Linked DNA regions of Spinactinospora alkalitolerans. The protein of the gene in region 2 interacts with the protein of the main gene of each other region in a pairwise test. Links are inferred from orthologs where the notes say so. Each region holds a gene or a part of one and is shown on either strand. Other genes may lie near its edges.

What was found. Proteins that work in one complex are often made in the same cells at the same time.
Region 1: the proteins of ftsZ (region 2) and HDA32_RS07285 interact in binary tests that used the Escherichia coli proteins (3 or more experiments, as listed by UniProt). The link is inferred for Spinactinospora alkalitolerans from one-to-one orthologs.
Region 3: the proteins of ftsZ (region 2) and rlmN interact in binary tests that used the Escherichia coli proteins (3 or more experiments, as listed by UniProt). The link is inferred for Spinactinospora alkalitolerans from one-to-one orthologs.

What each region holds. Positions count from the first base shown.
Region 1 is NZ_JACCCC010000001.1:1,629,822-1,633,283, reverse strand. What follows is about bases 592-3,397. They hold HDA32_RS07285 (rod shape-determining protein), read right to left. Parts: upstream 2,609-3,397; coding sequence 1,574-2,608; downstream 592-1,573. Other genes in these bases: HDA32_RS07275 (DUF4233 domain-containing protein), read right to left, coding at 3,300-3,397; ndk (nucleoside-diphosphate kinase), read right to left, coding at 2,788-3,195; mreC (rod shape-determining protein MreC), read right to left, coding at 592-1,518. In the rest of the region: rod shape-determining protein MreD, read right to left, coding at 1-385; more of mreC, read right to left, coding at 382-591; more of HDA32_RS07275, read right to left, coding at 3,398-3,462. UniProt on the Escherichia coli protein: Forms membrane-associated dynamic filaments that are essential for cell shape determination. Acts by regulating cell wall synthesis and cell elongation, and thus cell shape.
Region 2 is NZ_JACCCC010000001.1:4,170,216-4,174,097, forward strand. What follows is about bases 614-3,482. They hold ftsZ (cell division protein FtsZ), read right to left. Parts: upstream 2,829-3,482; coding sequence 1,398-2,828; downstream 614-1,397. Other genes in these bases: pgeF (peptidoglycan editing factor PgeF), read right to left, coding at 614-1,279; HDA32_RS18475 (cell division protein FtsQ/DivIB), read right to left, coding at 3,216-3,482. Also shown: HDA32_RS18460 (YggS family pyridoxal phosphate-dependent enzyme), read right to left, coding at 1-555; more of pgeF, read right to left, coding at 557-613; more of HDA32_RS18475, read right to left, coding at 3,483-3,882. UniProt on the Escherichia coli protein: Essential cell division protein that forms a contractile ring structure (Z ring) at the future cell division site. The regulation of the ring assembly controls the timing and the location of cell division.
Region 3 is NZ_JACCCC010000001.1:1,132,312-1,135,911, forward strand. Bases 66-3,009 are described here. They hold rlmN (dual-specificity RNA methyltransferase RlmN), read left to right. Parts: upstream 66-960; coding sequence 961-2,058; downstream 2,059-3,009. Other genes in these bases: HDA32_RS05250 (suppressor of fused domain protein), read right to left, coding at 66-758; HDA32_RS05260 (VTT domain-containing protein), read left to right, coding at 2,095-2,571. Outside these bases: more of HDA32_RS05250, read right to left, coding at 1-65; HDA32_RS05265 (Lrp/AsnC family transcriptional regulator), read right to left, coding at 3,032-3,526.

The DNA.
Region 1 (3,462 bases), 2.5 Mb from region 2 along the record:
TCACCCGCGGGTCGCCGAGCACGGCGCCGATGAAGGCGTAGCCCAGGGAGACGCCGACCGTGCTCAGCGCGACGATGCCGAAGGGCCACAGCCCGGAGTGCGCCATCGGCTCGCGCAGGGAGCCGACCAGGTAGCCGGCCAGGCACAGGAGCATCGCGTAGCGGCCGATCTCGTGGTCGGCGGGCGGCAGGGCGTCCACGGCCAGGCCCGAGGCGAACCCCGCCACGGCACCGGTGGCCGGCCCGGTGCGCAGGGCCAGCGCCGTGACGGCGAGCAGCACCAGGTCCGGTGCGACGCCCCAGGGCAGCGACAGCCGGTTGACCACGGCCGTCTGCAGGATCACGGCGACCGCGGCCAGCAGTGCCGCCACCAATCCGCGGGTCATGACGGCTCCTCCTCGTTCTCCCGGCCCAGCGGGCCGGTGTCGCCCGCACCGGAACCGTCTCCGGTGCCTCCGGGGGGCTCATCGGTGTCGACTCCGGTGCCCGGCTCGTCGGCCGCACCGGTCCCCTCCCCGCCGGTCCCCTGCTCCGGCTCCTGCCCGGTCCCCTGGTCGGCCTCCCGGTCGGCTTCCTGGTCGGCGGCGGCCTCCTGGTCCGCCCCGTCCCGGGCTGCGTCCTCCGCCCGGTCGTCGGGGCCGGGCACCGACGGCGGCACGGAGTCGCGCGGATCGCTCTCCGGCGCGGCCACGACCACGCCGACCACATCGAGGCGGCTGAAGTCGACGACCGGTTCCACGTCGGCGGTGCGGCTCAGCGCGCCGGGGGTGTCATGGACCTCGCTCACCGCGCCGATGGGCACGCCGGGGACGTACGGGGCGTTGTCGTGCGAGCCGAGCGAGAGGATCTGCTCGCCCTTCTCGACCGTCGCGGTCGCGTCCAGCAGTTCGAAGCGCATCGGTGCGGACGTGCCGACCGCCTGCGCGCCGCCGCTGACCACGCCGATCTCCTTGGAGCCGGCCAGCCGCGCGCCCACAGAAGAGGAGCCGTCGGTGACCAGCCGGACGGTCGAGGTGGTCTCGCCGGCCTCGGTGACCCGGCCGACCAGGCCGTCGCCGTTGAGCACCGTCATCTCGGTGTCCACGCCGTCGCGGCGGCCGACGTCGAGGGTGACGGTGTCGGCGTAGCCCTGGACGGTCAGCCGGGTGACGGCCTGGGCCGGCACGATCTCGTAGTCGCCCAGGGAGGCCAGGCGCAGCAGGTCGGCCAGGTCGTCGGAGCGCTCCCGTTCGCGGTCGCGGGCGGCGAGCTCCCTGGTCAGTTCGGTGTTGCGCGCCTGGAGCTCCTCGATCCGCTCGCTCGCGCCGGGCGCGGCCGCCAGCGCCCGGTAGGCGTCGGTGATCGGGGCGGTCAGGGTGGAGACCGCCGTCGAGATCGGGGCGAAGGCCATCTGGCCCGCGGTGCGCGCGGTGCCGATGACCGGGTTGCCGTCGGAGCGCGAGTCCAGGACGATCAGGACCGCCGACACCAGCAGCAGCAGACCGAGGATGAACCGGGACCGGGTGTTCTCGCGCAGCATCACGGGCCCCCTGTCGTCGTGGGCGGCGGTGCGGTGGCGGCGGGCGCCGGCATCGTCAGCGCCGCCGTTCCGGAACCAGCACCTGGTTGAGGCGCTCGTAGTTCTCCACGCAGGTGCCCGAGCCGATGGCGACGGAGTCCAGCGCGTTCTCGGCGAGGTGGATCGGCATCCCGGTCTCGTGCCGCAGCCGCTCGTCCAATCCGTTCAGCAGCGCGCCGCCGCCGGTGACGGCGATGCCGCGGTCCATGACGTCGCCCGACAGCTCGGGCGGGCACTTGTCCAGCGTGGTGCGGACGGCGTCGATGATCAGGGCGACCGGTTCCTCGATGGCGTGGCGGACGTCGGCGGCGGACATGACCACCGTCTTGGGCAGCCCGCTGACCAGGTCGCGCCCCCGCACCTCGGCGTGCAGCTCCTCGGGGCCGGCCGGGTAGGCCGAGCCGATGGCGACCTTGAGCTCCTCGGCGGTGCGCTCCCCGACCATCAGGGAGTACTCCTTCTTGACGAAGGTCATGATGGCCTGGTCGAGCTCGTCGCCGCCGACCCTGATGGACTGGGAGGTGACGATGCCGCCCATGGAGATGACGGCGACCTCGGTGGTCCCCCCGCCGATGTCGACGACCATGTTGCCGGTGGGCTCGTGCACCGGCAGGCCGGCGCCGATGGCGGCGGCCATGGGCTCTTCGATGATGTAGACGCGCCGGGCTCCGGCCTGGTAGCCGGCCTCCTTGACCGCGCGGTGCTCGACGGAGGTGATGCCGCTGGGGACCGCGACGACGAGGCGCGGCTTGGCGAAGTGGCGGCGGCGGTGGATCTTCTGGATGAAGTAGCGCAGCATGCGCTCGGTGATGTCGAAGTCGGCGATGACGCCGTCCTTCAGCGGCCGTACCGCGGTGATGTTGCTGGGCGTGCGACCGATCATCTGCTTGGCGTCGATGCCCACCGCGACGATTTTGCCGGTCGAGGTGTTCAGGGCGACGACCGAGGGCTCGTTGAGGACGATTCCCCGGCCTCGCACGTAGACCAAGGTGTTCGCGGTCCCGAGGTCGACCGCCATGTCGCGGCCGAGAAAAGCAAGGTTATTGGTCATTAAACGTCCTCAGCGGCACCAATCGGGTGCGGCTTGCCCGGGGCGGTCAATACGACGTCGATCCGCACGGACCCGGATCGAGCTACTCGTATCGTAACGCTGCGCATCCGAGCCGCTACGCAAACACACCGGTTGGCCGCGGCCGCCGAGGACGTGAAGGAGAGGCCGCGAAACTCAGGTCAGGCCAGGTCGGGGAAGAACAGCTTGATCTCGCGCTCGGCGGAGTAGGTCGAGTCCGAGCCGTGCACGATGTTCTGCTGCACCTCCATGGCGAAGTCGCCGCGGACGGTGCCGGGCGCGGCCGCGACCGGGTCGGTGGCTCCGGCCAGGGCGCGGAACGCCTCGACCGAGCGCTCGCCCTCCACGACCATCGCCACGAGCGGGCCGCCGGTGATGAACTCGACCAGGGACTCGAAGAACGGCCTGGAGGCGTGCTCCTCGTAGTGGGTCTTGGCGGTGCCGGCGTCGAGCGTGCGCATGTCCAGCGCGACGATCTTCATGCCCTTGCGCTCGATGCGGGAGATGACCTCGCCGATGATGTTGCGCCGCACGCCATCGGGCTTGATCAGGACAAGGGTGCGCTCCACGGTTGTTGCCTCCTCGGCGACTAGACGGTGATCGGTGGATCCGGTGGTTTCAGCGCGGCCATCCCTGGGAACGCAGCACCTCCGGCCGAGCGCAACCCTACCGGTTAGGCCCGATCGCCCGCGGCGGCTTTCATCGCGTCGGTGCGCCGCCCCAGGAGGACCCCGGCGACCCACAGCCCGGCGAAGACGACCCCGATCACGACCATGCCGGGGACCAGGACGGAGCTGGCCAGCAGCGCGGCCTGCAGCGCCCAGCCGGCGTAGAAC
Region 2 (3,882 bases):
CGGCGCGACCGCCATCACCCCGCCGACCCGCAGGCCCTCCTCGGCGTCGATGGCCGCGGCGACGGCCATGGCGTCGCGCGGGTCCGCTCCCCCGCGCGGCCCGAGCACGCCCTCCACCGACTCCGGGTCCAGGTTGACCTGGACCAGGCAGGTCAGCTCGCGCCGCTCGGCGCGGGCCCGGGCGCCCAGCGCCCTGGCCAGCCGGTCGCGGTCCACCGAGTGGACGACATCGGCGTAGCGCGCCACCGAGCGCGCCTTGTTCGTCTGGAGTTGACCGACGAAGTGCCAGTTGAGACCGAGATCACCGCATTGCGCCGCCTTCGGTGCGGCCTCCTGGTCCCGGTTCTCCCCGACGTCGGTGATGCCGAGCCCGGCCAGGATGCGCACGTCAGAGGCCGGATAGGTCTTCGTGACCGCGATGATCTTCACATCTTCGGGCCGCCGTCCGGCCGCGGCGCAGGCCGCGGCCACCCGTGCGCGCACGTCGGCGAGGTTGGCGGCGATCAGCTCGGCGCGCGGCACCGGGTCCGCCCCGCGGTCCGCATCCCCGGCCACGTCAGGACCGCCACACGTAGCCGGCGAGGCGCCCCGTCGGCGCCTGCCTGCGGTGGGAGAAGAGTTCGGGGGTCTCCAGCGTGCAGCGCTCGTCGGCGACGATCTGACCGATTCCGGCCCTGCGCAACTGCGCGGTGACACCGGCCCGCATGTCGACCCCCGTGGTCCCCTTGCGGGTGCGACTCGCTCCCTCCGGCACGGCGCGCCGCACCTCCTCCTGCATTCCGGGCGGCACCTCGTAGCATTCGCCGCAGATCGATGGGCCCAGCGCGACGGCGATGCGCCCCGGGTCGGCGCCCTGGCCGACCATCTCCCGCACCAGCGCCGTCGCGACGCCCTTGGCCGTCCCGAGCCGGCCCGAATGGGCCGCAGCGGTCACGCCCGCCACCGGATCGGCGGCCAGGATCGGCAGGCAGTCCGCCGCGAGCGCGCCCAGCACCAGGTCACGACGGGTCGTGACGACGCCGTCCACCGCTTCGACCTCGCCGGGCTCGGCCACGACCGCGACGTCGGCGCTGTGCACCTGGTTCATCCAGACGACCCGCTCCGGGTCGAAACCGAACCGGGCGGCCGCGGCCCTGCGGTTCTCCGCCACGGCCTCGGGGTCGTCGGCCACCCCCGTCCCGAGGTTCAGCGTGTCGTAGGGCGCTGCGCTCACGCCCCCGTCATAGCGCTGGGTGAAGCCGGCCCGATAGCCCGGCGCCAGCTCGATCACGGCACTCATCGTGGGGACTGCTTCTCCTGGGAGAGGGAGGGGAGGAAAGCCGTTCGGCGGCGGTTCAGCGAAGCGCGCCGCCGAATCGGTGGGGATCGCGGCAGCGCGGGCGCCCGCGCTGCCGCCGCTACTTCAGGAAGTCCGGGACGTCCAGGTCGTCGCCCTCGTCGAAGATCACCCGGCGTCGGGGGGTGGGGATCTCGCTGGAGCGGGAGAAGGGGCTCTCCGTCCCGGTCCGGCGGACCGGGCCGTAGCCGTTGTCGCCCACCGCACGGATGTTGGGGGTCTGGTAGGGCTCCTCCTCCACGGCCGGTTCCGGCTCGGCCTGCTCCTGCGGCTCCGGCTCGGAGATCTCCTCGGCCCGCGGCGGCTCCGGGGCCGGTTCGGGCTCGGGTTCGGGTTCGGGCTCGCTCACCGGCGCCGGGGCGGGGCGGGCCTGCGGCTCCTCGCGGACCGGCCGCACCGGCTCGGGCCTGGAGGGCGCGGCCGGCGCCTCGGCGGCCGGCGGCTGGACCGGGCGCTCCGGCCGGGCCGGCGGCGGGGCGACCGGTTCCCGCGGGGCGGGATCGGGCGGCACCGCGGCCGCCTTCGGGGGGAGAGCGGCCTCCACCCTGGGCTCGTCGAAGCCCGCGGCGATGACGGTCACCCGAACCTCGTCGCCCAGCGCGTCGTCGATGACGGCGCCGAAGATGATGTTGGCCTCGGGGGCCGCGGAGTTGGCGACCAGCTGGGCCGCCTCGTTGATCTCGAACAGGCCCAGGTCGGAGCCGCCCTGGATGGACAGCAGGACGCCGTGGGCGCCGTCGATGCTGGCCTCCAGCAGCGGCGAGGAGATCGCCATCTCGGCCGCCGCCACCGCGCGGTCGTCGCCCCGGGCCGAACCGATGCCCATGAGGGCCGATCCGGCGCCGGACATGACCGACTTGACGTCGGCGAAGTCCAGATTGATCAGGCCGGGCGTGGTGATGAGGTCGGTGATGCCCTGAACACCGGACAGCAGCACCTGGTCGGCGGCCTTGAACGCGTCGAGCACGCTGACCTGGCGGTCGGAGATGGACAGCAGCCGGTCGTTGGGGATCACGATGAGCGTGTCGACCTCTTCGCGCAGCATCGCGATGCCCGACTCGGCCTGGGTGGCCCGCCGCTTGCCCTCGAAGCCGAAGGGGCGGGTGACCACGCCGATGGTCAGCGCGCCGATCGATCGGGCGATGTTGGCGACCACCGGCGCGCCGCCGGTGCCCGTGCCGCCGCCCTCGCCCGCGGTCACGAAGACCATGTCGGCCCCCTTGAGGACCTCTTCGATCTCCTCGCGGTGGTCCTCGGCGGCCTTGCGGCCGACGTCGGGGTTGGCGCCCGCGCCCAGTCCGCGGGTGAGTTCGCGGCCGACATCGAGCTTGACGTCGGCATCGCTCATGAGCAGCGCCTGAGCGTCGGTGTTGATGGCGATGAACTCGACGCCCTTGAGTCCCTCTTCGATCATCCGGTTGACGGCGTTGACACCGCCGCCGCCGATGCCGACGACCTTGATGACCGCGAGGTAGTTCTGCGGTGCTGCCACGACGAGGGGCCTTTCCGCTCGCTTCTTGCCAACTGTGCCGGTCCGCCGCCACGGGGCGTTCCTCCGCCCCACCGCCGGACCGGTTCACTGGCTGTCCGGTTCTGCAGTGTTCTCGGTTATCGCTTCGGATCCCGGGGCCGGCACCGGCCGGTCACGGTCCCATGGGGATCGGGGGTCGGCGAGTGCGTCCGAGCTGTCCGCCCGCGCTCGCCTCATGGTGCAAGTCCATACTTATGTCAACTAAAGGTGGTGCTTTCCGACAGTAGGCCGAGGTCCCGCCACCGGGCAACTAATGACGAGCTCAGCCTATCGGCGTGTCGCGCACGGAGGCGATGCGCGCGCCCGGCGCGTCGCGCATGTCATCGCACCGGCCGCCGTCGCCGGTCGTCATTTGACGACGGCCACATCGGAGGCGCTGACGTCGTAGCGCCGCTCCTCGCTCGGCGGGTGCTCGCGCATCAGGATCTCCAGGATCCCGGCCTTCTTCTCGGTGCGCTCGCTGTCGCCCCACATCACGCTCGCCCCGTTGCCCAGCCGCAGGGTGATCTCGGAGCGGTCGGTCGCCTCGATCTCCTCGACGTCGTCCAGGATCGCGGCGGGCAGGCCCTCGACGACGGCCGCGGCCTCGGCGACGGCGGGGTTGCCCTCGACCTCCCCGGTGACCGAGACCAGCGGGTGGCCCGGGGACGGCTCGCCGGTGTCCTCGATGTGGACGCCGTCGTGGTCCACCAGCCGGTAGCCGTCGCCGACCCGGACGCTCAAGGCAGGCGTGCGCTCGACGACCTCCACCCGCAGCGTGGCCGGCCACCCCCGCGAGACCGTGGCCGACTCCACCAGCCGCAGCTCCTCCGCCCGGGCCGCGGCCGCGGCGGTGTCGACCCGGGCCAGAGGGGTGCCGGTGCGCACGTCGACGGCCGAGACCACCTCGCCGGAGTCCAACCGGCCGGCTCCGGTGACCTCGACGTCGCGCACGACGAGCAGCCGCGAGCCGAGGAGCACCCAAGTGACCACGGCGAGCACCGCCACGATGAGCAGCACGACGAAGGCGGCCTTC
Region 3 (3,600 bases), 3.0 Mb from region 2 along the record:
CGCGCCGCCACGTGCGCGGGCGTGGTCGTCGCCAGCGCCAGCTCGATGCGGGCGTGAGCGGAGGTGTCGGCCATGTAGCGGTCCAGCGTGGGCATGCGCTGCCCGCTCATGCCCACCGTGCTGAGCACGGTGTAGGGCCGGTCCGGCGTGGGCGGCCGCTCGGAGACCCGGATCAGCGGATCGTGGCCGTCGGAGACGTCCCAGTAGTGCCCGGCCGGACCCACCGTGCGGTTCAGGTGGTTGAACACCGTCCGCTGCACGCTCCGCCAGGCGTTGGGGGCGGCCCGCCACTCCCAGTAGGCCTCCGCGTGCACCACGCGGGGCCACAACTGCGCGGCCACGTCGTCCAGCGCCCAGGCGTAGGGGCTGCGCCCGATCGCCTCGCGCGCGTAGCCCGGCAGGCCCCGATCGGCCTCGGCCCAGCCCGGGATGATCGCCAGCAGACCGTCGTCGTCGAGGAGGGCCACCCCGTCGCCCTCCTCGAACCACACCGCGCGCAGCCGGGCCGGATCGAGCCGCGAGCGTCCCTGCGGATGCTTGGTGTGGTCGGCCGGCATCAGCGGGGCGTGCCCGGCGTACAGCCCGGCCGGATCGCTGGTCTCCGGCGCCATCTCGTGGTTGGCCAGCCACACCGGCACCCGCACCTGGCCGCGCGGATCGAGCAGGTAGGCGGCCGTGGTCCGGGAGTCGTACTCCACGACGACGCGGCGGCTGCGGTAGGGACTGGCCCGGTCGAGGAGGATGTGTGTTCCGGTCACCGGCACTCCTCGTCGCTCGTCGTTCGTCGCCGCCGCACGCGAACCGCGCCGACGCCGCATAGTATGGGCGTCAGTGCCCGTACGGGCGGCACCGCAGCAGACCCGCCGATCATGTCGTTCACGTCGCAGTGAGCCCTAAATTACCGTGAATCGCCGCTCTGCCGCCGCCTCAATCGATTCCTCCCGCGATCTGGACCCATTCATGCCTGCCGAGCTCACCTTTGCCGCCCCGCGCCGGGCCAAGCCGCCCCGGCACCTCGCCGACCTCAGCCCGGACGAGCGCCGCACCGTCGTCACCGAGCTCGGCGAGAAGCCGTTCCGCGCCAAGCAGCTCGCGCAGCACTACTTCGGTCACCTCGAATCCGACACCGCCAACATGACCGACCTGCCGGCGGGGGCGCGCGAGCGGCTGGGCGAGGCGCTGCTGCCCACGCTGCTCACCCCCGTCCGCCACATCACCTGCGACAACGGGATGACCCGCAAGACGCTGTGGCGCGCGTTCGACGGGGTGCTGTTCGAGTCGGTGCTCATGCGCTACCCCGACCGCGTCACGCTGTGCGTCTCCTCGCAGGCCGGCTGCGGCATGAACTGCCCCTTCTGCGCCACCGGCCAGAACGGGCTCACCCGCAACCTGTCCACGGGCGAGATCGTGGACCAGATCGTCGCGGTCGCCCGGGACCTGGCCCGCGGCGAGGTCGCCGGCGGTCCGGGGCGCATCGGCAACATCGTCTTCATGGGCATGGGCGAGCCGCTGGCCAACTACAAGAAGGTCCTGGAGTCCGTGCGGCGCATCACCGATCCGGTGCCCGGCGGGCTGGGCATCTCCCAGCGCGGGGTCACCGTCTCCACCGTGGGGCTGGTGCCGGCCATCGACAAACTCATCGCCGAACGGCTCCAGGTCCGGCTGGCGGTCTCCCTGCACGCCCCCGACGACGAGCTGCGCGACGAACTGGTCCCGGTGAACAACCGCTGGAAGGTCGCCGAGGTCCTCGACGCCGCGTGGCGCTACGCCGGAACGACCGGCCGCCGCGTCTCCATCGAGTACGCGCTGATCAAGGACGTCAACGACCAGGCGTGGCGGGCCGACATGCTCGGCGAGCTGCTCGCCGGCCACCTGGTGCACGTCAACCTGATCCCGCTCAACCCGACGCCGGGCTCGAAGTGGACCGCCTCGCGTCCGGAGGACGAGCGGGAGTTCGTCCGCCGCCTTCAGGCGCACGGGGTCTCGGTCACCATCCGCGACACCCGGGGCCAGGAGATCGACGGTGCCTGCGGCCAGCTCGCCGCCGCCGAACTGTAGTCTCCGACGGCCGCCGCCCCGGCCGCGGGAGACGATGTGACACAGACCGCGCTCGCCTTCCTGGTCGGGCTGACCTCGGCGCTGCTGCCGTTCGTCAACATCGAGATCTACCTGGTGAGCGCGGCGGCCCTGGCGGGCGACGGCGTGCTCCTGGTGACGGGGATGGCGGTGGCCGCCGGAGCCGGACAGACGCTCGGCAAGGTCGCCTACTACTACATGGGGCGCGGCGTGCTGAACGTGCCCTGGCTGCGCCGCAGGGCCGAGAAGCCCGGGAAGTGGAGCGAGCGGGCCGCGGGGTGGCGGGAGAAGGCGCAGCGGCGGCCGGTGTGGGCCGCGGGGCTGGTCGCGGTCAGCTCCTTCGCCAGCATCCCGCCGTTCATGGTCGTCTCGGTGCTGGCCGGGACCGTGCGGATGCCGCTGCCGGTCTTCCTGGTGATCACGATGGCGACCCGGACGGTGCGGTTCCTCATCCTGGTCTACGCCCCGGGGGTGGCGGCGGCCGTGCTGCCCTGACCGGTGTTCGACGACGGGGTTCGCGCAGGGGAGGGTGGCTGTCGCGGTGCGCGCAAGCCACCGGCGGCACAGCATGTCCATGCCCGGAAAGGTCTCGCCTCGCTCCGCGAACGCAGCGGTCAAAGCCCGATGAGCCGTCCCGACGCCCGACGCCGCCGTGAGAAGCGGCAGCGGCCGTGCCACTCGGGGGCGAAGCACGGCCGCTGCCACGAGGTAGGACGCCCCTGGTGCGTGGGGGGTTTACCGTTGCCCGGTTTTTTCTTTGCCGCCCAATGGGGCCGGAGTCGGAATCGGAGACGGGACGCGGACCGGAGCGCCGCGACCGGGGCCCACTGATGTCCGACGGTCGGGGTCGTGCAAGGGGGTGGCTGTCGCGGTGCGCGCAAGCCACCGGCGGCACAGCATGTCCATGCCCGGAAAGGTCTCGCCTCGCTCCGCGAACGCAGCGGTCAAAGCCCGATCAGCGCGTGCCCCAGGCGTAGGTCTGCTTGCGCAGCTTCAGGTAGAGGAAGCTCTCGGTGGCCGTCACCGTGGGGACCGCGCGGATCCGGTTGAGGATCTCCAGCAACTGGTCGTCGTCCTCGGCCACGACCTCCACCAGCAGGTCGAAGGAGCCCGCGGTGATCACCACGTACTCGATGCCCTCCAGGTCGGCGACCTCGTCGGCCACCGCGTTCAGGCCGCCGCTGCACCGGACGCCGATCATGGCCTGGCGGCTGAAGCCGAGCATCATCGGGTCGGTCACCCCGACCACCTGCACCACGCCGGCCTCCAGCAGGCGCTGCACCCGTTGGCGCACGGCCGCCTCGGAGAGCCCGACGGCCTTGCCTATGGCCGCGTAGGAACGTCTCCCGTCCTGCTGGAGCTGTTCGATGATGCGCTTGGCGGTCTGGTCGAGAACGATGCCGCTCCCGCCGTTGCGCCGCGTCACCGCTGTCTCCGGCTGGTCTGTCACATGCTCCTCCGCTGCTGAATTGGTTGTTCGGCATGACCCGGACAACGAATTCAAAAGTACTCCAGGGGGCGGCG